3 regions of the Bacillus sp. 41-22 genome follow, and region 1 is predicted to be linked to each of the others. Evidence: predicted binding sites of a transcription regulator. Region 1 holds the regulator's gene; each other region holds the start of a gene.
What was found. The regulator NrdR, encoded in region 1, represses ribonucleotide reductase genes. The targets are predictions, from matches to a motif close to AACACNATATATNGTGTT.
Positions count from the first base shown of each region.

Region 2: LCF45_RS17355 (anaerobic ribonucleoside triphosphate reductase) is a predicted target of NrdR. The motif match lies at 3,595-3,612, and genes of this name have one in related genera.
Region 3: nrdI (class Ib ribonucleoside-diphosphate reductase assembly flavoprotein NrdI) is a predicted target of NrdR. The motif match lies at 8,277-8,294, and genes of this name have one in related genera.

Region 1 covers NZ_CP084035.1:4,397,394-4,407,694, reverse strand. The annotation lists gene coaE (dephospho-CoA kinase) at 1-145, shown strand, start outside; gene LCF45_RS22555 (glyceraldehyde-3-phosphate dehydrogenase) at 255-1,283, shown strand; gene speD (adenosylmethionine decarboxylase) at 1,669-2,052, shown strand; gene nrdR (transcriptional regulator NrdR) at 2,249-2,710, shown strand; gene LCF45_RS22540 (replication initiation and membrane attachment family protein) at 2,856-4,262, shown strand; gene dnaI (primosomal protein DnaI) at 4,296-5,234, shown strand; gene ytxC (putative sporulation protein YtxC) at 5,624-6,505, shown strand; T-box leader at 6,537-6,764, shown strand; gene thrS (threonine--tRNA ligase) at 6,813-8,750, shown strand; ribosomal protein L20 leader region at 8,957-9,077, shown strand; gene infC (translation initiation factor IF-3) at 9,141-9,644, shown strand; gene rpmI (50S ribosomal protein L35) at 9,666-9,866, shown strand; gene rplT (50S ribosomal protein L20) at 9,905-10,261, shown strand.
Region 2 covers NZ_CP084035.1:3,405,454-3,415,754, reverse strand. The annotation lists gene LCF45_RS17390 (3'-5' exonuclease) at 1-4, shown strand, start outside; gene LCF45_RS17385 (FbpB family small basic protein) at 136-279, shown strand; gene sspN (acid-soluble spore protein SspN) at 323-457, shown strand; gene LCF45_RS17375 (glycoside hydrolase family 18 protein) at 534-1,826, opposite strand; gene LCF45_RS17370 (acyl-CoA thioesterase) at 1,936-2,355, shown strand; gene LCF45_RS17365 (HesB/YadR/YfhF family protein) at 2,433-2,723, opposite strand; gene plsY (glycerol-3-phosphate 1-O-acyltransferase PlsY) at 2,833-3,429, opposite strand; gene LCF45_RS17355 (anaerobic ribonucleoside triphosphate reductase) at 3,655-5,511, shown strand; gene nrdG (anaerobic ribonucleoside-triphosphate reductase activating protein) at 5,508-5,960, shown strand; gene LCF45_RS17345 (response regulator transcription factor) at 5,979-6,656, shown strand; gene LCF45_RS17340 (S1C family serine protease) at 6,860-8,101, shown strand; gene LCF45_RS17335 (CoA-binding protein) at 8,181-8,594, shown strand; gene parE (DNA topoisomerase IV subunit B) at 8,973-10,301, shown strand, end outside.
Region 3 covers NZ_CP084035.1:1,344,168-1,354,468, reverse strand. The annotation lists gene LCF45_RS06900 (sigma 54-interacting transcriptional regulator) at 1-366, opposite strand, end outside; gene LCF45_RS06895 (biotin/lipoyl attachment domain-containing protein) at 511-759, opposite strand; gene LCF45_RS06890 (SAV0927 family protein) at 787-1,077, opposite strand; gene LCF45_RS06885 (Glu/Leu/Phe/Val family dehydrogenase) at 1,096-2,376, opposite strand; gene LCF45_RS06880 (APC family permease) at 2,559-3,908, opposite strand; gene nrdF (class 1b ribonucleoside-diphosphate reductase subunit beta) at 4,333-5,301, opposite strand; partial or broken gene LCF45_RS06870 (ribonucleoside-diphosphate reductase subunit alpha) at 5,396-6,781, opposite strand; partial or broken gene LCF45_RS06865 (ribonucleotide reductase N-terminal alpha domain-containing protein) at 7,183-7,881, opposite strand; gene nrdI (class Ib ribonucleoside-diphosphate reductase assembly flavoprotein NrdI) at 7,868-8,227, opposite strand; gene LCF45_RS06855 (hypothetical protein) at 8,705-9,022, opposite strand; gene LCF45_RS06850 (hypothetical protein) at 9,048-9,242, opposite strand; gene LCF45_RS06845 (GNAT family N-acetyltransferase) at 9,504-10,082, shown strand; gene LCF45_RS06840 (histidine phosphatase family protein) at 10,143-10,301, opposite strand, start outside.

The sequences.
Region 1 (10,301 bases):
AGAAGCAACGGCTCGTATTCAATCTCAAATGCCATTAGAAGAAAAAGTAAAGAAGGCAGATGAGGTAATTTATAATGATGGCACAATTACTGGAACGAAAACACAATTAGCTTCTATTTTGAAAGAATGGAACATTATTGATTAAAAAATTGTGAAATTAATGAAAATGCTTAGTGACATATCTCCTTTTTGTGTTATACTATTATTGGGATTGGAGATAAATAGTATAACGCATTCAAGGGGGATAACATATTATGACTCGTGTGGCAATTAATGGATTTGGACGTATCGGGAGAATGGTATTTCGTCAAGCAATAAAAGAAAGCGCATTCAAAATTGTAGCAATAAATGCAAGCTATCCATCAGAAACGTTAGCGCATTTAATTAAATATGATACAGTTCATGGAAAGTTTGACGGAACAGTGGAAGCATTTGAAGATCACTTACTAGTTGATGGGAAAATGATTCGCCTTTTAAACAACCGCGATCCAAAGGAGTTGCCTTGGAAAGATCTAGGTGTTGAAGTTGTAATTGAAGCAACTGGTAAATTTAACTCTAAAGAAAAAGCAATTCTTCATGTTGAAGCTGGAGCGAAAAAAGTTATTTTAACAGCACCTGGTAAAAATGAAGATGTAACAATCGTAGTTGGTGTGAACGAAGACCAATTAGATATCACAAAGCATACTGTTATTTCAAATGCATCTTGTACAACAAACTGTTTAGCGCCTGTTGTAAAGGTGTTAGATGAGCAGTTCGGAATTGAAAACGGTTTAATGACAACTGTTCACGCTTATACAAATGACCAAAAAAATATTGATAACCCACATAAAGATTTAAGAAGAGCGCGTGCTTGCGGACAGTCCATCATTCCAACAACGACGGGTGCTGCAAAAGCGCTAGCAAAAGTTCTTCCACACTTAAACGGAAAACTTCATGGTATGGCACTTCGTGTACCAACACCAAACGTGTCTCTTGTTGATTTAGTAGTAGACGTAAAACGTGATGTAACAGTTGAAGATATTAATGAAGCATTCAAAACTGTTGCAAACGGTGCATTAAAAGGAATTGTAGAATTCAGCGAAGAGCCTTTAGTGTCTATCGATTTTAATACAAATACACACTCAGCTATTATTGATGGTTTGTCTACAATGGTAATGGGTGATCGTAAAGTGAAAGTACTTGCTTGGTATGATAACGAGTGGGGCTACTCTCGTCGTGTTGTAGATCTTGTAACGTTAGTTGTTGATGAATTAGCGAAACAAAAAAATGTGCAACATATTTAAGTGAACGAGAGAGGGCAAGTGAAAATTTGCCCTCTTTTTTATTTTTTTCTGAAAAGGAAAAAAATTATATAAGTATATTTTTAAATAGTGGACATACCACGAAACGTTGGGATTACTGTATTCGTGAATCATTAATTTTTTTTAGGGAAAAGTAAAGAGGAAAATATGACAGAAAATCGAAAAAACTGTTGTTGCAAAATGAAAATAAACAAAGTATACTAACACTCGTAAACTTAAGAGCTGAGGTACGTAGTCACTACTTAAAGGGTTAGGACCTCTCTGGACTAACTTTCCCCCGTGGTAGTGGAGCAAGCCAAATTGCAAATTAGTTTTCAATTCGAACAGTTAGAATAAATTTACAAGGGGGAACTGTAGAATGGATACTATGGATACGATGGGTCGTCACGTGATTGCTGAACTTTGGGATTGCGATTTCGACAAGCTTAATGACATGCCGTATATTGAACAATTATTTGTGGATGCAGCACTAAGAGCTGGTGCTGAAGTACGTGAGGTTGCTTTTCATAAATTTGCACCACAAGGTGTAAGTGGAGTAGTAATTATCTCGGAATCACATTTAACAATTCATAGCTTTCCGGAGCACGGTTACGCAAGTATTGATGTTTATACTTGTGGGGATCGTATTGATCCAAATGTTGCTGCAGAATATATTGCAGAAGGTTTAAACGCGAAAACGCGTGAGAGCATCGAGCTTCCTCGAGGCACTGGTAGCTTCGAAATTAAGCAGAGAGAAACAAAAGCTCTTTAAAAAAGAACATAATTGATTTAAAATGTAAAGAGGTGTATAATGCACCTCTTTTTTAGTTTATATAAAATAGGATCACGATATGTAATAACTTAGAGTGGTCATTATAGAAGAATGAGTTATATAATATTGTATATATATTTTCACATGTAGGTGAGTAGCGAAAGAATAAAGATTATAGTGTAAAGGAGTGAATGAATTGCGTTGTCCATCCTGTTTTCATAATGGAACAAGAGTGTTAGATTCGCGTCCGGTAGACGAGGGGCGCTCTATTCGAAGAAGAAGAGAGTGTGAAAGTTGTTTAAGTCGCTTTACGACATTTGAAAGAGTAGAAGAATCACCTCTTATCGTTGTTAAAAAAGAAGGAACACGAGAAGAGTTTAATAAAGAGAAAATTTTACGCGGTTTAATTAAAGCGTGTGAAAAAAGACCTGTATCTTTAAGGCAGTTAGAGGAAGTAACACAAAGTGTGGAGCGTGAACTTCGTAACTTAGGTATATCAGAAGTGAAAAGTGATATGATTGGTGAAATTGTTATGGAAGAACTTCGTGATATTGATGATGTTGCGTACGTACGTTTTGCTTCTGTGTATCGTCAATTTAAAGATTTAAATGTATTTATTGAAGAATTAAAAGATATACTGCAAAAAGAGAGAGAGTAGAAGGAATCTCTTTATATACTGTAAGTAAACGAGATAAGAGAGCTAGAAGCGGAAGCTAATAGCTCTTTTTCGCTAATAAATTATATAATAAAGATAGAACGAGTGAAATGTAGGCTAGATTGGATGAGAGAAAGGAAAAGCAAGAATGGAAAAACAGTCATGGATGGAGCTATTGCCGATTGATCGTTATAAAGTAAGTGCGAAAGGGTTGTTACATAATTACGACCGGAAAGTATTAACGATGTTGTATCAGCCGTTAATAGGTAGTAGAGCTTTTAGCTTATACATGACACTATGGGGAGAGTTAGAGCAAGATCGTGTGTTTGGAAAAGAGAATACACATCACTCCCTTATGGTGACTATGCAAATGCAACTTCCTGAAATATATGGGGAACGAGTAAAGTTAGAAGCGATTGGTCTTTTAAATGTATATATTAAGAAAGAAAAAGATATTCGGATGTTTATATATGAATTGCAACCACCTTTATCTCCGAAGCAGTTTTTTGATGATATTGTTTTAAGTATCTTTTTATATAATCGCTTGAGTCGGACAAAATACAACCAAGTAAAGCAATATTTCTTAGAAGAAGAATTCGATTTTGCTTCTTATGAAAATGTTACGCGCTCCTTCAACGATATATTTGATTCGTTTAACCCAGGTCAGTTTGAATATGCGCAAGAAGAACTGCGTATCCCGAAAACGACAATTATGCCAAGTAACGAGAATGGGGATGCTCCGAAAGTTTGGAACGATTTCTTTGATTTCTCGTTATTTGTAGACGGACTATCAGCCCTTGTTCCTAAAAAGGCGATTACAGATCAAGTGAGAGAATGTGTTATTACACTCGCTTATGTGTACGGTGTGGATGTGTTATCGATGCAAAATATCGTTCTTGGCGCAGTGACAGAAGTGCAAACAATTGATATCGAAAGGCTTCGGAAGGGAGCACGCGATTGGTATCAATTCGAAAATGGTCAAGCGTTACCTGTATTAAGTGAAAGAGTGCAACCTCATGCTGCTCGTACAATGAAAGAGAAAGAGCCATCTACGCAAGAAGAGATGCTAATGAAACAGTTAGAGGAAATCTCGCCAAAACAACTATTGAAAGAGATTTCAGGCGGTGCAGAGGCGACGAAAGCGGACTTGCAAATCGTTGAGGATGTAATGACAAATCAAAAGTTAACGCCAGGGGTTGTGAATGTACTTATTTATTACGTTATGCTACGCTCAGATATGAAGCTTGCTAAAACGTATGTCGAGAAGATTGCTGGACATTGGGCGCGAAAAAAGGTCGGTACAGTAGGCGAGGCGATGGCGCTAGCGAAAGAAGAGAATCGTCAATATCAAGAGTGGGCTGAGACGAAGAAAAAAGGTCGTACAGCGAAGAAAACAGTGCGAAAAGAAATGGTACCAGATTGGCTTAAAGAAGAGTCGAAAGAAGAAGAGAAAGAACCTGTAAAAAATGACGTAAGTGCGAAAAAAGATGCAAGTACGTTAGAAGATGAACGGAAACGATTAGAAGAAGTATTGAAAAAATATAAGCGTGATTAATAAAAGAAAATGAACGCTCTTTGAGGTGAGAAAATGGAGCATATTCAAAATTCATTTACGAAATTAATGGAAAATAAAAACTTTAAAAATAGATATGAAGTCTTAAAGGCAGAAGTGATGGCGCACCCTCGTGTGAAAGAATTTATAGACGAACATAAAGGTGAAGTAACGACTTCTATGATTGAACGAAGTCTTGTGAAGTTATATGAATATATTGGACAAAGTGTAGGGTGTGCGGATTGTCCAGATTTAGGGTCATGTAAAAATATGCTACAAGGATATGAGCCGAAGCTCGTCATTCAAGGTAAGATGATTGATATTCAATACGATCGTTGTATTAGAAAAGTAGCATATGATGAGAGAAAAAAATATGAAAAACTCGTTCAAAGTGTATATATGCCGGTTGACATTTTGCAGGCAACTATGGAAAATTTAGACCCTTCAGATTTAGATGCACGTATTGATGCAATAGGTGCAACGAATGAATTTTTAAACACATACGAACCAGGTAAAAAAGCACAAGGTTTATATTTGTACGGTAAATTTGGTGTAGGGAAAACGTATCTTTTAGGGGCAATTGCAAATGAGCTTGCGCGAAAGAAAATTAGTTCGATGCTCGTATACTTCCCTGAATTTTTACGTGAAATCAAAAGTTCGATTCAAGATAATTCGATTAGCGGAAAGATTGATGCTGTCAAACGTGTACAAGTATTAATGTTAGATGATATCGGGGCAGAAGCGATGTCAAGTTTTGTACGTGATGATGTACTCGGTGCAATCTTGCAATTCCGTATGTTGGAAAACTTACCGACGTTCTTTACATCTAACTTTGATTTCAAACAGTTGGAACATCATTTAACGTATACACAGCGCGGTGAAGCAGAAGAGATGAAAGCGGCCCGTATTATGGAACGAATTAAATATTTAGCGAAGCCAATCCCAATTGGCGGGAAAAATCGTCGTAATAAGTAAAGAGCGAGCTGAGAAGCTTGCTCTTTTTTATCCCGCTATTGGCGGGCAGTAAGACTCCCACCTCAAAATTCGGCTGTAAAGCAAAGAAGTTAGGTGGGAGCCCTGCTGCCCGTAAAAGCCCGATTGGTGCGGGCTAATAATCAGTGGAGGATGGACAAAACCTCCACTGATTAAAGTTTCACTTTATTTTAATCATTTTTTCAGAGTAGCTTGTATCATTTTTTTCTCCCTCCCTTAATATATATAAAATTAGCAAGCCATATCGAGTGGATGTTCTAACGATGGGAGATAGGTTTCTACTAAGAGTGAACTTCCATAGATCGGACTCTTATAGGATTTGTAACGTATAGATGCAATCCTTTAGAGCGGGGATAAAAGGGGGGACAAAAGTGATTGAAATTTGCTTCGAAGAAAAAAATGATGCTGTGTACGTATACAGACAACTAACGAAAAGAACAGAATCCTTATATAAGGAAACAAGTGTATATTTAAATGAACAAAAGGTTGTTATTCATATACCATTATGTGAATCAAATTATATTGAAAAGATTTTATTGCCAGTATTACTATATTTCATTATGAATGTGAAACAAAATGAATGGATTCATACCATTTTAAAGGAAAAGTTTTTTTATGAAGAACAAGAAGAGTGTCATCAAATATTGCATATGGCACATGAGATTTTAAAGGAAAGAAGAAAAGGAGTAGCTAGTGATTTAACACGTCAAAAATTTGAATCTTATATTGCGTCGTCTTTGAATGATTGGCTTTGTGATCCGCTCTCATTCTCGTTTTCATCATACGTTCGTTTTCGTCTTCGTACATATAGGGAAATGGTAACTAAGCTTGCTGAAGTTGCAATTGATGAGTATAAGATGGAGCAGGAATACCAAATATTCATTGAGACACTTCGCCAACAAGTAAGTAGCCGGAAATCACGTTTGTCCTGTGTACATCTTATTTTTGATGAAAGTTTTATTTTCTATGATGATAAAGGTAGGCGTTTAAAACAGGAGAAATTGGTTCAATATATAGATGAAGAATTATTAAAGAAACAGGATGTATATATCGATACGAAAGTAATTGCACCACTTCTTTCTATTTCGCCGAAAAAGATTTATTTATATACGAAAGAACAAGATCATAATATGATTATTACTTTGCGAAATGTATTTCAGGAACGAGTGCAACTACATGGATTACATGAATTTGAGCGCAATGTGAAAAATTTAAAAAATAAAGGTAACGCCCTTGATTTTCTAAGTTTTTGAGCATATAATTACCTACATAAATGAAATATATTGAAATGTCATGATGAGGACATGGGTAGTTTTCTACGATTTTCAGAGAGGGAAGCCTTAGGGTGTGAGCTTCCTAGTACGGGATAATTACTTACCACCTCTAAACTTTAGCAGTGAACGTTTTTCTAGTAATTGCTAACGGACAACACCGTTATGTTGAACTTGAGCAATTAACAATAAGGTTAATTGGAACAAGGGTGGAACCACGAATTCAACACTCGTCCCTTTTTATGGGATGAGTGTTTTTTATTTTGAAAAAAAAGAGGAGTGACCAGTGATGGCAGATGTAGTTAAAATTACTTTCCCTGATGGAGCTGTGAAGGAGTTTCCAAAAGGAGTAACAACTGAAGAAATCGCAGCTTCTATTAGCCCAGGCTTAAAGAAAAAAGCTGTGGCTGGAAAATTAAACGATGAGATGATCGATCTTGTTACACCAATCGAAGAAGATGGTGCAGTTTCTATTATTACATTAGATTCTGAAGATGGCTTATATATTTTACGCCACTCAACAGCTCACCTTTTAGCACAAGCGTTAAAACGTTTATATAAAGATGTTAAGCTTGAGCTTGGCATTGGTCCAGTAATCGAAAATGGCTTCTACTACGATATTGATATGGAAGAAGCAATTACAGTTGAAGACTTCAAAAAAATCGAAAAAGAAATGCAAAAAATCGTGAACGAAAACTTAGAAATCGTTCGTCATGAAGTGCCACGTGCAGAAGCACTTCGTCGCTTTGAAGAAATCGGCGATGAGTTAAAATTAGATTTAATTAACGATCTTCCAGAAGATGCAGTTATTTCAATCTATGAGCAAGGCGAATTCTTCGACCTTTGCCGTGGTGTTCACCTTCCATCTACAGGGAAGATTAAAGTGTTTAAATTATTAAGTGTTGCTGGTGCTTACTGGCGCGGCGATAGCAATAATAAAATGTTACAACGTATTTACGGTACTGGATTCGTTAAGAAAGCAGAATTAGATGAGCACTTACGTATGCTTGAAGAAGCGAAAGAGCGCGATCACCGTAAATTAGGTAAAGAGTTAAAACTATTTACTAATAGCCAAAAAGTAGGACAAGGTTTACCACTTTGGTTACCAAAAGGTGCAACAATTCGCCGTATTATCGAGCGTTACATCGTTGATAAAGAAGCAAGCTTAGGCTATGATCACGTATACACTCCAGTATTAGGAAGTAGAGAGCTTTATGAAACTTCTGGTCACTGGAACCATTACCGTGATGGCATGTTCCCATCAATGGAAATGGATAATGAAGAGTTAGTTCTTCGTCCAATGAACTGCCCTCACCATATGATGGTTTATAAAAATGATATTCACAGCTACCGTGAATTACCAATCCGTATTGCGGAACTTGGAACAATGCACCGCTATGAAATGTCTGGAGCATTATCTGGATTACAACGTGTACGCGGAATGACTTTAAATGATGCGCACATTTTCGTTCGTCCAGATCAAATTAAAGAAGAATTAAAACGTGTTGTAAACTTAACGTTAGAAGTGTACAAAGATTTCGGTTTAGAAAACTATTCATTCCGTCTATCTTATCGTGACCCAGCAGATACTAAAAAGTATTATGCTGATGATGAGATGTGGGAAAAAGCACAAGGTATGTTAAAAGAAGCTATGGATGAAATGGGTCTTGATTACTATGAAGCTGAAGGTGAAGCGGCATTCTATGGTCCGAAACTTGACGTTCAAGTTCGTACTGCTCTTGGAAAAGACGAAACACTTTCAACTGTACAATTAGACTTCTTACTTCCAGAACGCTTTGAATTAACTTACGTTGGTGAAGACGGTAAACAACATCGTCCAGTTGTAATTCACCGTGGTGTTGTATCAACTATGGAACGTTTCGTAGCCTTCTTAATTGAAGAATACAAAGGTGCATTCCCAACTTGGTTAGCTCCAGTTCAGGCGCAAGTAATTCCAGTTTCTCCGCAAGTACATTTAGACTATGCGAAGAAAGTACAAGATGAATTACGACGTGCTGGTATCCGTGTTGAATTAGACACTCGTGAAGAGAAAATTGGTTACAAAATCCGTGAAGCACAAATGCAAAAGATTCCGTACATGCTTGTAGTAGGTGACAATGAAGTTACTGAAAATGGCGTTAACGTACGTAAATATGGTGAACAAAAATCAGAAACAATCGCATTAGATGCGTTTGTTGACATGATTAAGGTAGAAGGAAAACGATAAGAAAGAGCCGCGGTATACCGCGGCTTTTTTATGTATTATAAAAAAGAAAATCTAGAAAAAATAACCAAACAATACTTATCATAAAAAAGTATTGCAAGTATGCTGGTTGTTTGTTACAATATTTCTTGTTGTTAGTAAAACACATCGCGTCTTCTTGACAGACGTCATGTCCTATGATAAACTCATCAAGGATAATAGAATATGGTTTTGACAAGTAGAAGCACCCGCTTCTCACCTGATGGACGCATTCGCAGTTAGCAGGTAAATGTATTTCTTACTAAAGATATTACAAGTGTGGGTGCCGTGTGCCCGCACTTTTTTTGTTCGGGTTCTACAATTGCAAAACGTATTCTAAGAAAACCTTGGAGGTGGCTTACTATTAGCAAGGATATGATGATTAACGAGCAAATTCGTGCACGTGAAGTACGCTTAGTTGGCGCAAACGGCGATCAACTTGGAATCAAGTCTCGTAATGACGCTTTAGACTTAGCTGCAGGTCTTAATCTTGATTTAGTATTGGTTGCTCCAAATGCGAAACCACCAGTATGCCGCATTATGGACTACGGTAAATTCCGCTTTGAGCAACAGAAGAAAGAAAAAGAACAGCGCAAAAATCAAAAAGTAATTAGCATGAAAGAAGTTCGTTTAAGTCCAACAATTGATGAACATGACTTTAACACAAAACTTCGTAATGCTGTCAAGTTTTTAGAGAAAGGCGACAAGGTTAAAGCGTCAATTCGCTTTAAAGGACGTGCCATTACTCATAAAGAAATCGGTCAACGTGTTTTAGATCGCTTCTCAGAAGCTTGTGCTGAAGTTAGTACAATTGAATCTAAGCCTAAAATGGAAGGACGTAGTATGTTCTTAGTTTTAGCACCGAAAAACGATAAGTAATAGATAGAGGAGGAAATACCTATGCCTAAACAAAAAACTCATCGCGGCGCTGCAAAGCGTTTCAAAAAGACTGGATCTGGTAAACTGAAGCGTTCTCACGCTTACACAAGCCATTTATTCGCTAACAAATCTACAAAAGCTAAACGTAAACTACGTAAAGCTGGTGTAGTTAGCGCTGGTGACTTCAAACGCATTCGTCAAATGCTTGACAACTTAAAATAAGTTCGGCTGATATATAGAACAAACTAGGAGGTAATATTATGCCAAGAGTAAAAGGTGGTACAGTTACTCGTCAACGTCGTAAAAAAGTTATAAAATTAGCAAAAGGTTACTACGGTTCTAAGAGTACATTATTTAAGGTTGCTAACCAACAGGTTATGAAATCTCTAATGTATGCATTCCGTGACCGTCGTCAAAAGAAACGTGACTTCCGTAAATTATGGATTACACGTATCAACGCAGCAGCTCGTATGAATGGTCTTTCTTACAGCCGCTTAATGCACGGTTTAAAAAATGCTGGCATCGAAGTTAACCGCAAGATGCTTGCTGACTTAGCTGTTCATGACGAAAAAGCTTTCGCTGAATTAGCAACAGTTGCAAAAAACAACATTAACTAATTGTTTAAAACCTTAGAAGATTTTCTTCTAAGGTTTTTTT
Region 2 (10,301 bases), 990 kb from region 1:
GTAAAAAATCCCATGTGCAATATATGCGCATGGGATTTTTTATCAAAACATAAAATTTTCTTGCAAATCTGATTAAAGAGTTTTTCATTTGCTCATACTATGTAATAAGAAAGCGTAGAAGAAAGGGTGAGCAACATGAGAAGAAGTCGCCGTAGATCGTTTGAAGAACTTGTAAATGAAAATAAACAACAATTATTAAGCGATCGTGATGCAATGGATCGAATTGAAAAACGAATTGAAAAACGTTATGAAATGAAACTTTTTAAGCAGGCTGAATAATTCTTAACACTAGTACGATACTAGTGTTAAGGAGGCGATAGTAATGGGTAATCCGAAAAAGAATTCAAAAGACTTTGCACCAAATCAAATTGGAACACAATCGAAAAAAGCTGGTGGCAACAAAGGAAAGCAAATGCAAGACCAAACTGGCAAACAACCAATTGTTGATAACGGTTAAAAAAAGGAGAATGTCATCATTCTCCTTTTTGTGTGTTTGGATAATATTATAAAAATATTTAAAAAGCTGACTTTCGTCAGCCTTTTTTCGTAATTGTAAAGTTTTCAACGAGTAAACGCCAATTTTGTGGGAATGGTAGACCGATCTTCCAGTAACTAATACCGCCAATGCCTTGTTCTTTCATTAAATTGAATTTACTTTGAATAGACCTCGAATCTTCAAACCAAACCTCGTGTTGTACGCCGTTTTCATCAAAGTAATTAAAATGTGGAGCTTGGGCTGTGAAATCATAGCGGATAGGAACATTGTATTTACGAGCAAGTGCAACAGCTGCGACAGAGCTAACTGCTTTTGCGGGTGGATTCCCTTGTTTGAAAGGAAGTTTCCAATCAAATCCATATAAATTTTGCCCCATCATAATTTTTTGTGGGGGCATTTGAGATTTTGCATATTGAAGTACTTCTTTTACAGGACCAATAGGGGAAATCGCCATCGGTGGTCCACCTTGCCAACCCCAGTCGTATGTCATAATGACGACGAAATCAACAATTTGTCCTTGTGCTTTATAATCGTGAGCCTCAAAAAATTTCCCTTTTTGATTTGAGCTCGTTTTCGGTACAAGTGTTGTACTTAATGTGTATCCGCTAGGTAAGCGTGTTTTCACATTTCGTAAAAAACGATTATACGCTTCGCGATCTTCAGGTGCCACACTCTCGAAATCGAAATGAATGTCTCGCATGCCATATTTTTCAGCTGTTTGCAAAATGTTAGTAATAAACTTGTTTTGAATTGTTGCATCGCGTAAAATAACCGAGGTCAGATCGGCACTGAAATTTCCATTTTCAATATTTGTAATAACGAGCATAGGGATGGTGTTACCTTGCGTTGCAATATTAGCGATTTTCGCTGTTTCCGTCGGTTCTTTTAAAGTGCCGTCTCTTTTTGCTTCAAAGCTGAAGTAGGCTAAATATGTTAAAAATGGATTAATAGCACGTGTAGCATTTACTAAACTTTCTTTTATCGGTATTGTTGAAGGCTGTAAATAAGCAATGGATTCTACTGCTCGTTTTGTTCCTTTCGGTATATATAATTGCTGTCCGACATGGAGAATAGATTTTAATGAAAGGTTATTAACTTTAGCTAAACTGGCGAGAGGGACGTTATACGTTTGAGAAATTCGATAAAGGCTGTCACCTGGCTGTACATAATAATTATTGCCTTTTGTATTAACGATAAGTGCCTGACCAACAACGAGTGTTTCAGCTGGATTTAGTCCATTGTCTTTTACAATTTCTTCAGGTGTAGATCCGTACTTTGATGCTAAACCATAAACACTATCACCGCTACGAACAGTTACAATTTGGATCATGTGCTTGCCCCTTTCGGTAAAAGATTCACTGTTTTTATTTTATTTTTGATTCCTCTGTATTATGATTAAATGTATGCAAGGTAGCAGAAGTGAAAGAAGGCGAATAGAAATGTTTGTAGCAGAACATGAAGTTGAAATCCGCTATGCGGAAACAGACCAGATGGGTGTTGTTTACCATTCAAACTATTTAGTGTGGCTAGAACTTGGGCGCACTAAACTTATACAAGAATTAGGATTTTCATATGTTGAAATGGAGAAAGAGGGAATTATTTCTCCTGTATTAGACTTGCAAATTTCATATCGTAAAGCGATGCGTTACGGAGAAAAAGCTATTGTGAAAACGTGGGTTGATACTGTGAGCCCGCTCCGCGTTGTATATGGATATGAAATTTATAATGGTGATGGCGAACTTTGTATTACTGCAAGCACGACGAATATTTGTGCGAAAAAAGAAGGGTTCCGCCCTGTATCATTTAAAAAATTATATCCTGAGTGGTATGCGAAATATGAGGAAATTAAAAAGAAATAAAGTGAAACTTTAATCAGTGGGGGTCTTACTACCCGCAAATAGCGGGATAAAAAAAGCGTGGCAGAAGCCACGCTTTTTTATTTTTCATAATTAAATTGAGGGAAATCATCACCGTCGTTAAGTGTAACTAATAAATTATGTCCATCGAAGAACCACTCATCATCGCCTTCAATAAAGAAGTTAATACCTTCTTCTTGAGTTTGAACAGCAGGGTGCGCAGGGTCATCTTTACGAATACCTAAAGAAAGTCCTTTTTGCACAGTACTGCAACCGCCGTATTGTACGAAAAGGCGTATTGTTTCACCCGATTGTAAGTTTAATTCGTTTTTATACCATTGTGCTGCTTCTTTTGTTACGGAAAGATTCATGTATAGTTCCTCCAAATTATGTTGCTTTTTCTTTTAGTATAAAAAATAACGCAAAAAGACGCTATTAATATGCTTCACGTTTTCTTTTTGCGTTATGTGGGTTACGATCTTATTTTTGCTTTTTTGAAAAGTTTGCTTTTGGTTCAGTTTTATTTATAATTCGTCCGATATTTGCACGGTGTTTATAAATAACCATACCTGCTAATAAACACATCGCAATAATGAAGATTTTATCCCCGCTAACAATGGATGCAATAACAGCAACGACAGCTGTTATCATAGAAGAAAGTGATACGTATCTTGTTGTAAATAAAAGGCTGAAAAAGACAACAGCTAATATTGCAAAAACAACTGGTGAATAGCATAATAGCACCCCAGCAGAAGTTGCAACTGCTTTCCCCCCGCGGAATTTTGCGAAGATCGGATAGACATGTCCAAGAACAGCGGCTAATCCAAACCATAGTGGGTGAATATCTGACCCGAAAATAATCGGTAGACCTGTTGCTAATGTACCTTTTAAAATGTCAGCAATTGTTACGATAAAACCTGCTTTTTTCCCTAATGTACGGAATGTATTTGTTCCGCCTAGATTACCGCTTCCATGCTCACGAATGTCGATTCCATAACCAATTTTTCCAACGACTAATGCAAATGGAATCGAACCGAGTAGATAGGCAACGATAAATAAAAGATATGTAATAACCATGAGTTCAGTCTCCTTTATACAAATGTGTTGATAAAGGGTAAAAAGAGTTTTTCCCATTTATTGTACCATACATTTGTAAAGAGCACATTTCTTTTTTATAAATGAAAAAGTCATTAATTTTTAAAAAAACTTTCACAGGAATGTTACATTTTTCACAGGAACAGAAGAACTATATGTTGTATGATTTTAATCAAAAGACAACAACATGTTGGTGGAGGGTTATGAATGTTGAAACAAAATGTACGTGGAGAAGAATTAATGAAAGTATTTGAGACAATTATCCACGGTAATGAACAAGATTTAATGCAGGAAAATGCAAATGTAGATGGTCGATCTCCAATGGGAGTAATGGGAACGTTCGCATCTGAGAGCGCAAAGTATTATGCAGTAGAAAAATTATTATCAGATCAAGTGAAAAAAGCGATAGATCAAAATATATTATATCCACATGATTTAGATTTTTATGCAACAGGAACGACGACTTGTTCGCAAATTCCGTTAGCGCAAATGCTAGCTAACGGTTTTCATACTGGACATGGACATATGAGACAACCGCAAGACATTAAAAGTGCGTTGGCGCTTTCTTCAATTATTTTTCAGGCGAATCAAAATATGCAGCACGGTGGTCAATCGTTTGCACTCTTTGATATTGATTTAGCTCCATATGTGAGAAAAACAGTAAAGAGACATAAAAAACGACTACAGTCATATCCGCTTACGAAAGAACAAATAGAGGAATTTGCATGGAAAGAGACAGAAAATGATACGTATCAGGCGTGTGAGGCTTTCGTTCATAATTCAAATAGTATGCATAGTAGGGGCGGGGGACAAGTACCATTTATTTCTATTAACTACGGAACAGACACATCGAAAGAGGGAAGACTTTTAATTAAGCAACTTTTAAAAGCGACGCAAGCTGGACTTGGTAAAGGAGAAACACCGATTTTTCCTATTCAAATTTTCAAAATGAAAAAAGGGGTGAACTTTGAAGAGTGTGATCCGAACTATGATTTATTTGAATTAGCGTTAGAAACGACCGCTGAGCGATTATTCCCTAACTTTTCGTTTTTAGATGCTCCATTTAATGCAGTGCACTATGATGGACGACCTGAAAGTGAAGTATGTTACATGGGATGTCGCACTCGTGTTATGTCTAATATACATGGAGAAGAAACGGCAATAGGAAGAGGTAATCTGTCGTTTACTTCTATTAATTTAGTGAAATTAGGGCTAATTAGTGGATCGAAAGAAGCGTTTTTTGAAGCGCTAAGTTATTATTTAGATTTAGGCGTTAAGCAATTATTAGAGAGATTTGCTTATCAATGTACAAAGAGAGCAAGAGATTTTCAGTTCTTATATTCACAAGGTGTATGGCGCGGTGGAGAGACGTTACAACCTGAAGATGCTGTGGCACCGATTTTAAAACAAGGGACGTTAAGTCTTGGTTTTATCGGTCTTGCAGAATGTTTAGTAGCGTTAACTGGAAAGCATCATGGAGAAAATGAAGAATCGTGGAAGCTTGGATATGAAATTATTTCCTTTATGAGAGAGAGAATGGATAAGGCGATGGAAGAACATCAACTCAATTTCTCTGTAATTGCAACGCCGGCAGAAGGGTTATCAGGAAAGTTTGTGAAAAAAGATAGAGAAGAATTTGGTGTAATTAGCGGTGTGACAAATCATAATTATTATACAAATTCGTTCCATGTACCGGTGTATTACAATATTCAAGCGATAGATAAAATTCGATTAGAAGGACCGTTCCACGCTCTTTGTAATGGCGGACATATTACGTACATTGAACTAGATGGTGCAGCTGTGCATAATCAAAAAGCGTTAAAGCAAATTGTACAAGCGATGGCGCAGTACGGAGTGGGGTACGGTTCAATTAACCATCCTGTTGATCGTTGTAAGTGCTGTAGTTATCATGGCATTATCGGGAATGAATGTCCGAGTTGCGGGAATGAAGATGAGAGTGAAATAGAAAGAATTCGCCGCATAACAGGATATCTTGTTGGAGATATGTCAAAGTGGAATAGCGCGAAACGTAGTGAAGAGATGGATCGGGTGAAGCATAAATGAAAGTTATGAATATCATTCATGATAGTGTAGTAGATGGAGAAGGATTGCGGACAGTCGTGTTTTTTGCGGGCTGTCCGCATCGTTGTATCGGTTGCCATAATCCGAAATCATGGAATGTTTGCAATGGAACTGAAATGACGGTAGAAGAAATTGTGAAAGAGATTGAAAAAAATTCATTAACCGATGTAACATTTTCAGGCGGAGATCCATTTTTTCAAGCTGCTGAAGTGAAAAAAGTAGCAAAAGCAGTGAAGGATTTGAGAAAAAATCTATGGATTTATACAGGTTACAGGTTAGAAGAGATACAGAGTGCTCAAAATAATGATATGATAGAATTGTTACATTATGGGGATGTTTTGGTCGATGGAAGATTTGAACTTGATAAAAAAGATTTAACACTTCCATTTCGCGGAAGCTCCAATCAACGTATTATTCGATTGAAAGAGTAAAAAGGCGGGATAGGTTATATGAATAAAACAGTATTACTTGTTGAAGATGAAAGAAGATTACGTGAAATTGTTAGTGATTATTTTCGTAATGAAGGCTTTGAAGTAATCGAAGCGGAAGATGGAAAAAAAGCGCTAGAATTATTTGCTGAACATACAATTGATTTAATTATGTTAGATATTATGTTACCAGAAATAGATGGTTGGTCTGTTTGTAGACGAATTAGAAAAGAGTCAGCGGTACCAATTATTATGCTGACAGCACGTTCTGATGAGGATGATACATTACTAGGCTTTGAACTAGGTGCAGATGAGTATGTAACAAAACCTTTTAGTCCGAAAGTGTTAGTAGCTCGTGCAAAGACGTTATTGAAACGTGCGGATGGAGCGGTAGGAGTATCAGAAGAAAATACTATGTCTTTAGCTGGAATAGAAGTGAATCGACTATCTAGAACAGTTTTAGTAGATGGTGAAGAAATTATATTGACACATAAGGAGTTTGAACTTCTTGTTTATTTAATGGAGAACAAAGGAATTGTGTTGTCACGTCAACATTTATTAGATCAGTTATGGGGATATGATTACTACGGTGATGACCGAACGGTTGATACACATATTAAAAAACTGCGAAATAAGCTAGGAGATAAGGCGAAGCATATCGGCACTGTTATTCGAGTAGGTTACAAATTCGAAGAATAACCTTTAATTTACTATGCATCCCGGCTTTGGGATATAGCAAATTTACACTCTCCTTTGTAGGTGGAATGTACAAAAAATACTTTTCTTGTCTACAATGGTAGATAGGAGTATTTTTTTAATTGGATTTCACGATGAGTTCACAAGAAGGACACAAAATGTGACTATACTGAAAGTACGAATTCACCAGGGAGGGGAAATAAAACATGGGATATTACGACGGACCGAATTTGAATGAAGAGCATAGTGAAACGAGAGAAGTGAAAAAATCAGGTAGTAAAAAAGGATATTTTTTCACAGGTTTAGTTGGAGCTGTAGTCGGGGCGGTTTCGATTAGTTTTGCAGCACCGTACATGCCATGGGTGCAAAATAATGATGCAGCTGTTTCGTCATTCAATTCTAATAAACAAGTAGAAGGAACTGTAGTTCCAGTTGTAAATAAGGCGAAAAATGAAACTGATTTACCGGGAATGATCGAAGGCGCGAAGGATGTTGTTGTAGGTGTTATTAATATGCAACAAAGTGTTGATCCATTTGCAATGCAACCGACAGGCCAAGAGCAACAAGCTGGCTCAGGATCAGGTGTTATTTATAAAAAAGCAGGAAATAAAGCGTATATTGTAACGAACAACCATGTAGTAGATGGAGCAAATAAACTTGCTGTAAAACTAAGTGATGGTAAAAAGGTAGATGCAAAGCTTGTAGGGAAAGACCCTTGGTTAGATTTAGCGGTTGTAGAAATTGATGGATCTAATGTAAATAAAGTTGCCACTTTAGGTGATTCAAGTAAACTTCGTGCGGGTGAAAAAGCGATTGCAATCGGTAACCCACTAGGGTTTGATGGAAGTGTAACAGAAGGTATTATTAGTAGCAAAGAACGTGAAATTCCAGTAGATATTGATGGCGATAAGCGTGCAGATTGGAATGCTCAAGTTATTCAAACAGATGCAGCGATTAACCCAGGTAATAGTGGTGGTGCGTTATTTAACCAAAACGGTGAAATAATTGGGATTAATTCAAGTAAAATTGCACAACAAGAAGTTGAAGGAATTGGATTTGCTATTCCAATTAATATTGCAAAGCCAGTTATTGAATCCCTTGAAAAAGACGGAGTAGTAAAACGTCCAGCTCTTGGAGTAGGTGTCGTTTCATTAGAAGATGTGCAAGCTTATGCAGTAAATCAATTAAAAGTGCCAAAAGAAGTAACAAATGGAGTTGTATTAGGTAAAATCTATCCAATATCACCAGCGGAAAAAGCTGGTTTAGAGCAATATGATATAGTAGTAGCGTTAGATGATCAAAAAGTAGAGAATTCACTTCAATTCCGTAAATATTTATATGAAAAGAAAAAAGTAGGCGAGAAAGTAGAAGTTACATTCTATCGCAATGGCCAAAAAATGACGAAAACAGCTACATTAGCAGATAATTCAGCTACAAAGAATCAATAATCGGAATAAAAGAAAGTCTCTTTCATGTTGAAAGAGACTTTCTTTATCGGATATACTAAAGGAATAGGAGGGATAAATTATGATAATTGAAAACCCAACTCGTACGGAAATTGGTGAAGTATTAAAGAAAAGTAAAACGATTGCAGTTGTTGGATTATCAGATAAGCCAGAACGCACATCGTATATGGTTTCAAAAGCAATGCAAGATGCTGGGTACCGCATTATTCCAGTAAATCCAACAGTAGATGAAGTACTCGGAGAAAAGGCAGTTTCTTCACTGACGGATATTAAAGAACATGTTGATATTGTAAATGTGTTTCGTCGCTCAGAATTTTTAAAGGATGTTGCGAAAGAGTTTGTAGAGATTGATGCAGATGTTTTCTGGGCACAATTAGGAGTACAAGATGAAGATACATATAAACTTTTACAAGAAAAAGGCTACACAGTAATAATGGATCGTTGCATTAAAGTAGAGCATGTAATGACAAAATAGTATAGATTTTAAAGATAGAAAGATTGATTCAGCCCTCACTTTTTACATAAGTAGGGCGGATGAACGAGGTGTTCATCATGAGATTTTTTAAAGGCTGTTTTTGGGGATTGTTACTTGTTATCCCATTTTGGATATTGATCATTTGGATCATGATAAAGGTTTGGAATGTATAATGTTGGAATACATATCCATTTCTCGTTGACAAACGATTATTTTTCTGAAATAGTAGCCTAGAGGAATCCTTGTGAAAAAAAACAAGGATTTTTCTATTGAAAATAGTATATAAAAGAGATAAGATAACTTGCCAAAACTATAGTCGAGGCGTTATTCTATAATAGAAACATATGTTCTGATTTGATTAGGAAAGGGGCAAGGAGTTTGGCGAAGCATCAGTTCCAATATAATGAAGATGCAATCCAAGTGTTAGAAGGACTTGAAGCCGTTCGAAAACGCCCGGGTATGTATATCGGGAGTACGGATAGCCGTGGATTGCATCATTTAGTATATGAAATAGTAGATAACTCCGTTGATGAAGCATTAGCGGGATTTGGCGACGAAATTTCTGTCGTAATACATAAAGATAATAGTATTAGCGTAATTGATAAAGGGCGAGGAATGCCTACGGGAATGCATAAGCTTGGAAAGCCGACACCTGAAGTTATTTTAACTGTACTTCATGCTGGTGGTAAGTTTGGCCAAGGAGGCTATAAAACGAGTGGTGGTTTACACGGTGTTGGGGCATCAGTTGTAAACGCCTTATCAGAATGGCTAGTAGTAACGATTAAGCGAGATGGTAGCATTTATGAACAACGCTTTGAAAATGGTGGTACTCCTGCAACGACGTTAGAGAAAATCGGGAAAACGAAAGAGTCTGGTACAACGATGCACTTCAAACCAGATACAACTATTTTCAGCACAACAAATTATAATTATGAAACATTATGTGAGAGATTACGTGAATCTGCATTCTTATTAAAAGGAATGAAAATCTCGATAAAAGATGAACGTAATGATTTAGAAGATGTGTTTCATTATGAAACAGGAATTGAGGCTTTCGTTTCATACTTAAACGAAGAGAAAGATTCGATTCATCCAGTTGTATATTTCTCGGGTGAGCAAAATGGAATTGAAGCAGAGTTAGCGTTTCAGTTTAATGATGGTTACTCAGAAAACATTCTTTCGTTTGTAAATAATGTACGTACAAAAGACGGTGGTACACACGAAGCTGGATTTAAAACAGCAATGACACGTGTGTTCAATGAGTATGCTCGTAAAGTTTCTTTATTAAAAGAAAAAGACAAAAATTTAGAGGGTACAGATATTCGAGAAGGATTAGCTTCGATTGTTTCTGTACGTGTACCAGAAGACGTACTCCAGTTTGAAGGGCAAACGAAAGGGAAACTAGGTACAAGTGAAGCTCGTTCTTCAATTGATGCAATTGTATCTGAGCATTTAGCTTACTTTTTAGAAGAAAACCCGGATGTAGCTACACTTCTTGTGAGAAAGGCAATTAAAGCAGCACAAGCACGTGAGGCTGCTCGTAAAGCGAGAGAAGAAGCGCGTACTGGTAAGAAGAAGAAAAAATCAGAAGGTACTTTAAGCGGGAAGTTAACACCTGCACAATCACGTAATCCTCAGAAAAACGAATTGTATTTAGTAGAGGGTGACTCGGCTGGTGGTTCAGCAAAGCAAGGGCGAGATCGTCGT
Region 3 (10,301 bases), 2.2 Mb from region 1:
TTCTTGTTTAAATAGTTCTGCAAAAACATCCTCTCTTCTTATATATCCTGTTAGCTCATCCACTTCATTTTTTACTATGGCAATCGGCGCTCCAATAATTTGAAAAAGAGCTGTTAAAGAAATATCTTTACTAAGATGACATATTGTATCTAGTGAAACAGCATTTGAAAGTAATAGCTTAGAAGTTAATTCCTTACTATTTGATAGCAGATCCTTCACATGAACGTATGCAAATAATTTCTCTCCTCTTTTTAAAAATAGAAACGATTCTTTTATATTTTTAACATCTATATGCCATTCCTTTTCAGATTGATCGATAGGTAGAGAAACTATGGGTCTAATTTTTGTATGAGCGATGGAAAACATTCTGCTATTCCTCCTTTGAACTATTTAATTTGTATTGTATCATTAAATACAGATTTTTTTAATTAATCTGAAAATAAAACATTTCTTTCTTTATTTAATAAAAAAAGGAAGATGAGTGCCTCCATCTTCCTCATAGTTCTATCATTAATCACTACCACTAACGAAAAGATCTTCTTGAATATAAGCTAATACCATACCTGGAATTACTTTATCTCCCGCTTCTACTTCTAAAGATTGAACTTCTCCACTACATCCCATCTTAATTACTTCCAGTTTACCATTCATATCTTTAATAGCGAATAATGGCTCCCATTCATAAATTCGAGAATCCTTATCGATAGACACTTTTTCAATTATTCCATAACACGGACTCGTAATAATATCATAATACATAATCAATCATCCCTTTCTTTTATTCTATTAATATTGTTCTTCTAACCTTTGTGACTGAAGAATCATATAGAAAAAGCTTTGAAACTCTTCTATATCTTCTACCTCAATTCCTAGCCTTGTTGCCCAATATTGTTCCTCTCCAATATCTTCTTGGCTTAATAAAACCATTCTCCCATTTTGAATTGAGGTAACCATTGCTTTTCCAAGAAACTGTTGCGAATACGTAACAGCTATATCGTAACGATGACTATTCGACACAATACAGTAATAACCGATTTGTTGTCTCTCCACTTCTTCTAATAAAATATCCAGTTTCATTTTAGCCCTCCCTTTAGGTTAAAAATGCAACCAACCTCTTAGGCGCGATGCTTCTACAATCTTGCGAACCCCTTCCATATAGGCAGCAATTTTCATATTTACTCCAAAGCGTTTAGAAGTATCAAGTACGTTAGAAAAACTAGATGTAATTTTCTCCTTTAAACATTGATCAACATATTGCTCCGTCCAGTAATATCCTTGGTTATTTTGACACCATTCAAAATATGAAACAATCACGCCACCAGAGTTTGCTAAAATATCTGGAACAACCAAAATTCCCTTTTCTTCTAACATGGTTATCGCCTCTTTTGTTGTTGGTCCATTTGCAGCCTCAATGATAATCTTACATCCAAGCTTTCCTGCATTATGTTTTGTAATGACTCCTCCAATTGCCGCCGGAATGAGTACATCACATTCTTTTTCTAACAACTCCTGATTAGAAATTGTTTTACTAAAGAGATTCGATACTACACCGAAAGAATCTCTGTTTTCTAGTAAATAAGGAACATCTAGACCGTCTGGATTATAAATTCCTCCTATAGCATCTGATACCCCGACTACTTTCACACCAATATCATATAAATATTTTGCCAAATAACCTCCAACATTCCCAAACCCTTGAATAATAACTCGCATATTTTGTAGCGGAATTTGTTTTAACTCACTTACTAACTGAAGTGTATACAATACACCTTTAGACGTTGCTGTTTCCCGCCCTTGTGATCCTCCTAGCATTAATGGCTTCCCGGTTATAAAGCCTGGAGAGTCAAACTCCCTGATATGGTCATATTCATCTAGCATCCAAGCCATAATTTGCGCATTTGTATACATATCAGGTGCTGGAATATCTTTCGTCGGCCCCACAATTTGACTTACTGCTCTTACATACCCACGACTCAGTAACTCTAGTTCTCTAAAACTCAACTCCTGTGGATTACAAATAATCCCGCCCTTTGCGCCTCCATATGGCAGTCCTGTCACTCCACATTTCAAGCTCATCCAGCCAGCAAGTGCTTTTACTTCTTCTGCCGTAACATCTGGATGAAATCTAATACCACCTTTTGTTGGCCCTGCTGCGTCGTTATGCTGAGCACGATACCCTTGAAATACCTTTGTTGTTCCATCATCCATTCGAACAGGAATGCTTACTTCTAAAAAACGCATTGGTTTTTTCAGAAATTCGAATACTTCGTCTGGATAACTTAAAAAATGAAGCGCCTCTTTTAATATAGCTTGAAATTCCTCTAAAGGATTTTCAACTTCAACTGTATTTGTATGTTTTTCTGATTGAATCGGCACGATAACACCCCTCTTTATACTTTTACTAATTGTACAAAGCAATAATCGTGCCAAGTGAAAATACTACGTTAATCATATCGTGTCATCCCCTTTACTTATGAATCTTTGAGTGACTTATGCAATGCTGCATGATTATCAAATATAAAAAAAGACATCGGAACTTATCCGATGCCTTTTTCTTTTTATATTTCCTGTGCTTCTTCAAAATGCATTTGCGGAGGAGCTGAACGGAACATATTTGTAACATATAGAAGGTAACCAATTCCAATAGCAGCCCAGCAAAGTCCCAAAATAAGTGAATGGATATTGAGATTAAACCATAGTACGGCTACAGTAGCAGCACCCAAAATAGGCATAACTAAGTAATTTAAGAAATCTTTTATCGTCTTATATCTTTTTTTCTTGATTATATAGTAAGAAATTACAGACAAATTAACAAATGTAAATGCAATAAGCGCTCCAAAGTTAATAAGAGATGCTGCTGTTTCTAAATCAATGAATATAGCGAAGAGCGAAATAATTCCTACAAAAATAATATTATATACTGGGGTTCTCCAGCGAGGATGAATGTATCCGAATATTTTCTTCGGAATTACATTATCTCGCCCCATTACGTATAATAACCTGGATACACTTGTATGAGAAGCTAAACCAGACGCAAGTGTCCCCATAAGGGTTCCTACTAAAAAGAAAGCTTGAAATAATTTCCCGCCAACATATAGCGCAATTTCTGGGGATGCTGATTCTTGATTTTTAAATACAGATGTATCTGGAAAAATAGATTGTGTAAAATACGTTGTAGTAATGAATAAAACTCCGCCGATTAAAGCAGTAAGAAAAATAGCTCGAGGAATTGTTTTTTTGGCGTTTGGTGTCTCTTCTGAAAATGTAGTTACTGCATCAAAACCTAAAAATGAGAAACAAAGAATTGTTGCACCTGCAACTAACGGTGATATTTGTATATCTGATTGAAAAAACGGCTGAATGGAAAAAACTTCTCCTGTTCCCTCTCCCGCTAATAAGCCTTTTATAACTAGAAAAACAAATACGGCCATTACTAACACTTGAAATATTACTAAGAACGTATTGAAATTAGCAGTAACATTTACGCTAATCATATTTATTAATGTAACCAGGAGAACAAAGCCAATGACCCATACCCAACTAGGAACACTTGGGAAAAATGCTGACATATAAATTCTCGTTAATAGTGCGTTCACCATTGGTAGAAACAAATAATCCAATAACGCGGACCATCCAACAAGAAACCCAAGCCTTGCACTAATTGTCTTCTGTGTATACGTATAAGCAGATCCTGCGGTAGGAAAAGCCTTTACCATTTTTCCGTAGCTTGCAGCGGTAAACAACATCCCCGCTAATGCAATAAGATAAGCTCCTGGAACATGACCACCCGTTTTTTCAGAAACGATTCCAAATGTGTCAAACCCAACCATCGGTGTCATATACCCGACCCCTAGCATAACAATTGACCAAAGCCCTAATGAACGTTTTAAACCAACTACTTTCCCCACCTATCATTCCTCCTACTTTCTCTATCTAATTTCCATTTAAAAATCGACAATCAAAAGGAAGCGTTTTCAAATAACCATATATCACACCGAGTACTACCTCCCTTTTTGTTGCTTTTTAAATATTCATGCAATTTTCAAGCCAAAATTTCTAGAGTTTAAAAATTCAATATTAAAAAGAACGTATAGGTGGAATTAGACCTCATTTCTTCTCATTTTTTATTCATTTTGACATAAATTATTCAATCTCTCATACGACTAAATATGAAAATAAAACCTTAATCCGTGTTTTTTCTTGATTCCCACTTCCTCAAAAATTGGGCTTTTACAAGATTAAAATATTTCCATGAAATAATAACATTATGTAAACTATTCATAGCAAAAAAGCTGTCTTTTCTATAAAGACAGCTTTTTCTATAACACTATATTAAAAATTGAATACGAAGTCATCGTCTGCTAACTTTTCAACATTCGTTGCTTTTACGTAACCATTTCCTTTTACAGAGAAGAAGTCATGGTTTTTCGTATCTGTACGTAAACCATTTAAAACGATTGGGTTAATTTCTTCTTCCTCAAACTTCGGCTCAAGTCCTAAGTTCATAAGTCCTTTATTCGCATTGTAACGAACGAAACGATTTACATCCTCTACAAGACCGATAGAAGTGTAAATTTCTTCTGTATATGCCAATTCAATTTCATACAGTTCCATTAATAACTCTTGCGTTTCCGTTTGTACTTCTTGTTGCTCTTCTGCAGAAAGTTCTGTGAAGATTTGTTGTGCTAAAATACCAACGAATACGCCGTGAATTGACTCGTCACGAATTATTAGGTTAATAATCTCACCACTTGCCGTCAATTTACCTTGACCCGCTAAGTAAAGTGGATAGAAGAATCCACTATAGAATAAGTAACTTTCTAAGAACACACTTGCTACCATTGCCATGTATAACTCTTTTTTCGTTACTTCAGGCTTTAATAAGCGACGATAGTAACTAGTAACAATACCAGCTTTTTTCTCAAGTAATGGATGGTTATCTACCCATTCAAAAATATCATCAATTTCTTCTTCAGTAGCTAATGTTGTGAAAATATGACTGTAACTCTTCGCATGTACTTCTTCCATAGCGCCCATGAAAGCTAATACACTTTTCGCTTGTAAATTTTCAAGATGAACAAGTACAAGAGGCATCCCTTCGCCACCTTGTTTCGTATCTAAAAGTGTTAAACCACCTAATACACGCTTATAAGCAATTTGCTCTTCTTTTGATAATTGTGCCCAAGTATTTTTGTCAGAAGATACTGCGATTTCTTCTTCTGTCCAAAACTGAGCGATGTTTTGCTTCCAAAACATTAAACTAAAATCATCTTCTTTTTTGTTCCAGTTTACCGCACGCATTAAATCGCCCCTTCTCTAAATAAACATAAAAAATTGATAACTAAGCATGAGCAGGGTTCAGAAAAACCCTGCTCATAATGTCTCACTTTTTATATTAAACGGTACAAGCCACGCACTCTTCCACGCTTAATTTACGTGTTCTCGTATAATAAAGACTCTTCAAGCCTTTTTTATGTGCATAAATGTAGTAACGTGCTAACTCACGTGTTGAAATATCACTATTAACATAAAGAATTGTACTAATTCCTTGGTCAATATGTTCTTGAACTTCTGCGATTAAATCAATTAATTTAAACTGATTCATATCATAAGAAGATTTATAGTACCAAAACGTATCTTTTGATAAATACGGCATTGGATAATATGTTGTCGCATTCGCATACGTTCTTGATTCAATTTGACTTACGATTGGCATTACGCTTGAAGTTGCATTTTGAACGTAACTGATCGATTGTGTCGGAGCGATTGCAAGACGATATGAGTTGTATAAACCATTCTTCTGTACTTGCTCTTTTAAACTTGTCCAATCTTCTTTTGTTGGAATATGAATTCCTTCAAATAATTGCTGAATTTTTTCAGTTACTGGGCTGTAATCTGTCGTTTCATACTTTTCAAAGTATGTGCCGTTTGCATAATCAGACTTATCGAAGTCTTTAAATGTTTCGCCTTTTTCTTTAGCGATCTCCATACTTTTCTCAATCGAGTAGTAATTTAACATCATAAAGAATGTACGAGCGAATTCTTTCGCTTCAGCACTTTCATAAGCGATTTTATTTTTTGCTAAATATCCATGTAAGTTCATTGCTCCAAGTCCAACTGAATGAAGCTCATCATTTGCTTTTTTCACAGTTGGGGCATTCGGAATGATCGTCATATCAGAAACAGCTGTTAAAGCTTCCATTCCCGCATGAACTGCTTCACGAATTTCTTTATTTTCCATTACGTTTACGATATTTAACGATCCTAAGTTACAGTTAATATCACGGCGGATAATGTCTTCTGTACCGTAATCATTTATTTCAGAAGTTTCTTGTAGCTGGAAGATTTCTGTACATAAGTTCGACATCTTCACAGTTCCAATATCCTTCAGTGGATGCTGGTTATTTGCATTTGATTTAAACATTAAGTATGGGTAACCAGACTCAAGCTGAATCATAGCAATTTTAATCAGCATATCACGCGCACTAATATCTAATGGCTTCTTCTTCACTTTCGGATTGCTCATTAATTCATCGTACATTTCGTCGATATCTATATCATCTAAATGTTTTCCGTACTCTTTAAATACTGTATAAGGCGCGAAAACATGGAAAGGTTCGTTTTTCTCAGCAAGCTCAAAGAACTTACTTGGAACGATAATTCCGATTGATAGAGACTGAATACGGCTCTTCTCATCGGCATTTATTTTTTTGGTATCAAGGAATTCAATAATATCCCAATGGAAAATGTTTAAGTATACTGCACCTGCACCTTTTCGTTGCATATTGTTACTCCATATCGTCAAAACGTATGGGGGATAGTCATTTCTGCTATCCTCTCTATATCGCTATAGAGTTCAGACCATATCTTCTTCTCGCCAAATTCTTCATTTAACCATTTATCATATGTTTGATGCACATGAATATGGCATAAACTATAATAACTGTATACACCCTTTGAATTTGGTTGTTTTGAGAAGCCAGGTTCGAGCTACTTAGTCACCTACATAGCCACTTGGTCGTTGAACCTTCTCCTTATCTAATAAATTTAGGAGCTCGGCTGCTGATTTCCTGCAATCTTGGATTTTCAGGGTTCGCTACGTAATTTCTTCGTAGTATCCTACCTTGATATACTCAGGCGTTCCAGCAATTGACCTGGTTTTATAGTTGAGCCATAAAGTTAACCCAACTGATTCGCATACGAAAACGAATCTTCAAGTAATTTCATAACAGGTACTACACCACTTGCGGCGTTATCAATACCTTTAATTTGCTCACCACGTGCGCGTAGCTTAGATAAGTTTAAAGCTACTCCACCACCGATTTTCGATAATTGCATTGCAGTATTAATGTTAAAGCCGATTGAATTTAAGCTATCATCCATCTCTAACAAGAAACAAGACACCATTTCTCCTCTTCTGCTTCTTCCCGCATTTAAAAAGGTTGGTGTCGCTGGTTGGTAGTTTTGTTTTACAATCATGCTTGCGAAGTGTTTTGCCTTCGCAACATCACCGCGTCCTAAGTATAATGACACAATTGCTACACGATCTTCATAGCTTTCTAAGTATTGTTTTTGATCATTCGTTTTTAACGCATAATCTTTATAGAACTTAGATGCTGCCATATAAGATTGGAACTCGAAGTTTTCACCATAAGCGATGTTATAAACTCCTTCTACTTCCTCCAAGCTATACTCGTCCAGAACGTTGTAATAGTAATCATGTTCTTTCATATACTCCATTCGCTCTGCCACGCTATTAAAATGAACGGTATTCTCTCTAGCTTCTTCCATAAAGACTTCTAACGCCTCTTTATCTTTATGAAGCTGATAAAAACCGTCCTGCATTTGCGTGATTTCATTATTCAGTTCAATGTGTCGCAATCTCCCGCACCCTTTCTTTAAAATATTCTACATCATTATTTGTTCCAGATAACTCAAATTTTGATACAATAGGCACTTCATATTTAGTAGAGATTTTGTCAGCACTTGCACCAAACATGTCTCCCCAATTACGATTGCCACTTGCAGATACGCCTTTTAATTTTTCATTATTGCGTTCTAAAAAGTCTAAAACACGTTCCGGTACATTTCCAAAACCTGTTGTATACGTAATAAGAATAAAGTCTTCATCTAATACTAGAGCTTCATCAATTTGAACGGCCGGCATATTTAATTTGTGAATGAAACGCTTCACGTTTCCTGTCATAGAATCATATGCAACTAACATTTCCGACCCTCCCTCTCCAATCTATATTCTCTGTATGTCGTTTCTTGATTTCTCTATATATTGTATTACGTTTCAAAATAAGACACAAGATATATGTATAAATTCTTTCTTTTTTTAACTTTTACTTTTCGACATGACCGTCGATTTTTTTCAATACAAAGACTATGAAACAACATTCTAAAACTCATGTCAATAAAGTGCTTTTCAAAAAAGTTGTCAACGAATTTAACCTTATTTTTAAAAAAGTTACCAATATTTTTTGTCATAAAACAGTAAATGCTGGAGTAATATATTTCTCCAGCATCACGCAAAAAAGAACAGATATTAAACGATAATCTGTTCTAACAAACGATTACATTTATCAATTTTACTTTATTAAATATTATACATATTCTTTCGTTCCTCGTTACATACTAAAAGATAACTATTATAGAAAAAGATTATTATTATGGAACTTCAATTTATTTATGAAAAAAATTATTCAGGGTGCTCAATACGCAAAATATCTCTTACAAATATATGATGTGGATTCTCATCTTTATCGAGCATTGTACATACAGGAGCTTCTTCATCAAAGTATACGATCATTCCTTCTACGTACTGATATGTATGTTGAACTTGTACCGTTACTTTAATTTCTACTGCTTGTTCATACGCCCTTTTTATTTTCTGAAGCATTTTTGCTGAACATTTTCGTTTCTCTGGATACATAACCATTCCCATAAACCTATTCCCAGCTCTATCTTTCCACATATAATCCCAATGTGGCAATATGCCTTGTTTAAAATCCCCCATAATTCTCCTCTCCTTTATCTTCTATTTATGAACGTGGTGTTTCTGAATATGTATAAATTACCTGTCCACCGCGCTGTGCGTTCCCGATAATATGTTTAAAATCTTCTCGATTTACAACAACTTCTCTGAACGTATAAAATACATCTTTCGTCGCAACATACTCCTTTATTTCATCATTTTTCAGCTGATCCAAAATTGTATTTGCTAATTGTTTATCCATGTATTTCACCTCTCTGCAATATTTTATTCTATCGCATCTTCTATAGGTCGACAACGGTAAAATTATCCCGTTACTATTATGTAATTCACTTTCATTATTTTTATATCTATATCACTTTATTATATTCGCACTAAATATCATATACTAACATAGCTACTTCTCTATATCAAACTTTTTGATACCCTGTATAACAAAGTTCCAAATCACTGTTTGATATTTTATTTTATGCTACAATATACATTTAGAACTAGGAGGGATACTATGATTCGGAAAGCAAAAAAGACAGATGCGGTAGAAGTAGCACCTTTATTGTATAACGCTCTGCACGAAATTGCTGAAAAAATCACAGGTAGCACAGTTGAAGCAAAAGTAATACTAGGACTTGAAACATGGTTCGTAAAAGAAAATAATCGATTGAGCTATGAAAACTGTTTAGTGGCTGAACAAGGTGGAAAGGTAGTTGGGGTTATTGTCGTTTATCACGGTAGTGACGCTGAACAACTTGATGCACCAATCATACACTACTTAAGAGAACTACATGAAGACGAATCCATTACGTTAGAAAAAGAAGCTGAACTTGATGAGTATTATATTGACACGTTGTCAGTTTCAAGTATGTACAGTGGACGTGGTATTGGCTCTAAATTAATCGATGCAGCTGAACTTCATGCAACTGAAAAAGGGCATGAAAAAATCGCCTTACTTGTTAATTTAGAAAACAAACGCGCTTTTTCACTATATGAAAAACTTGGTTACAAAGAAGATAAAACCGTTATGCTCGTCGGTGAATCGTATGCCCATCTAATAAAACCATTACGGTCATTGGTTTCTATATCTTAAAAGGACAATTCTTTTTTACTTGTTATGTAGAGAAAGAGGCTGCCAAAGGGACAGCCTCTTTTAAATTAATTTTGTATTTAATACATTTCCATCCATCGCCTCATGAAATGTATACGTTGTACATCCCCATGGCTTCCTATGAAAAATAGGCGAACCAGACCACCCCATTGCCCTCAGTTCAGTCCCAATCATCGCATTAAAATAACTATGACCTACAAG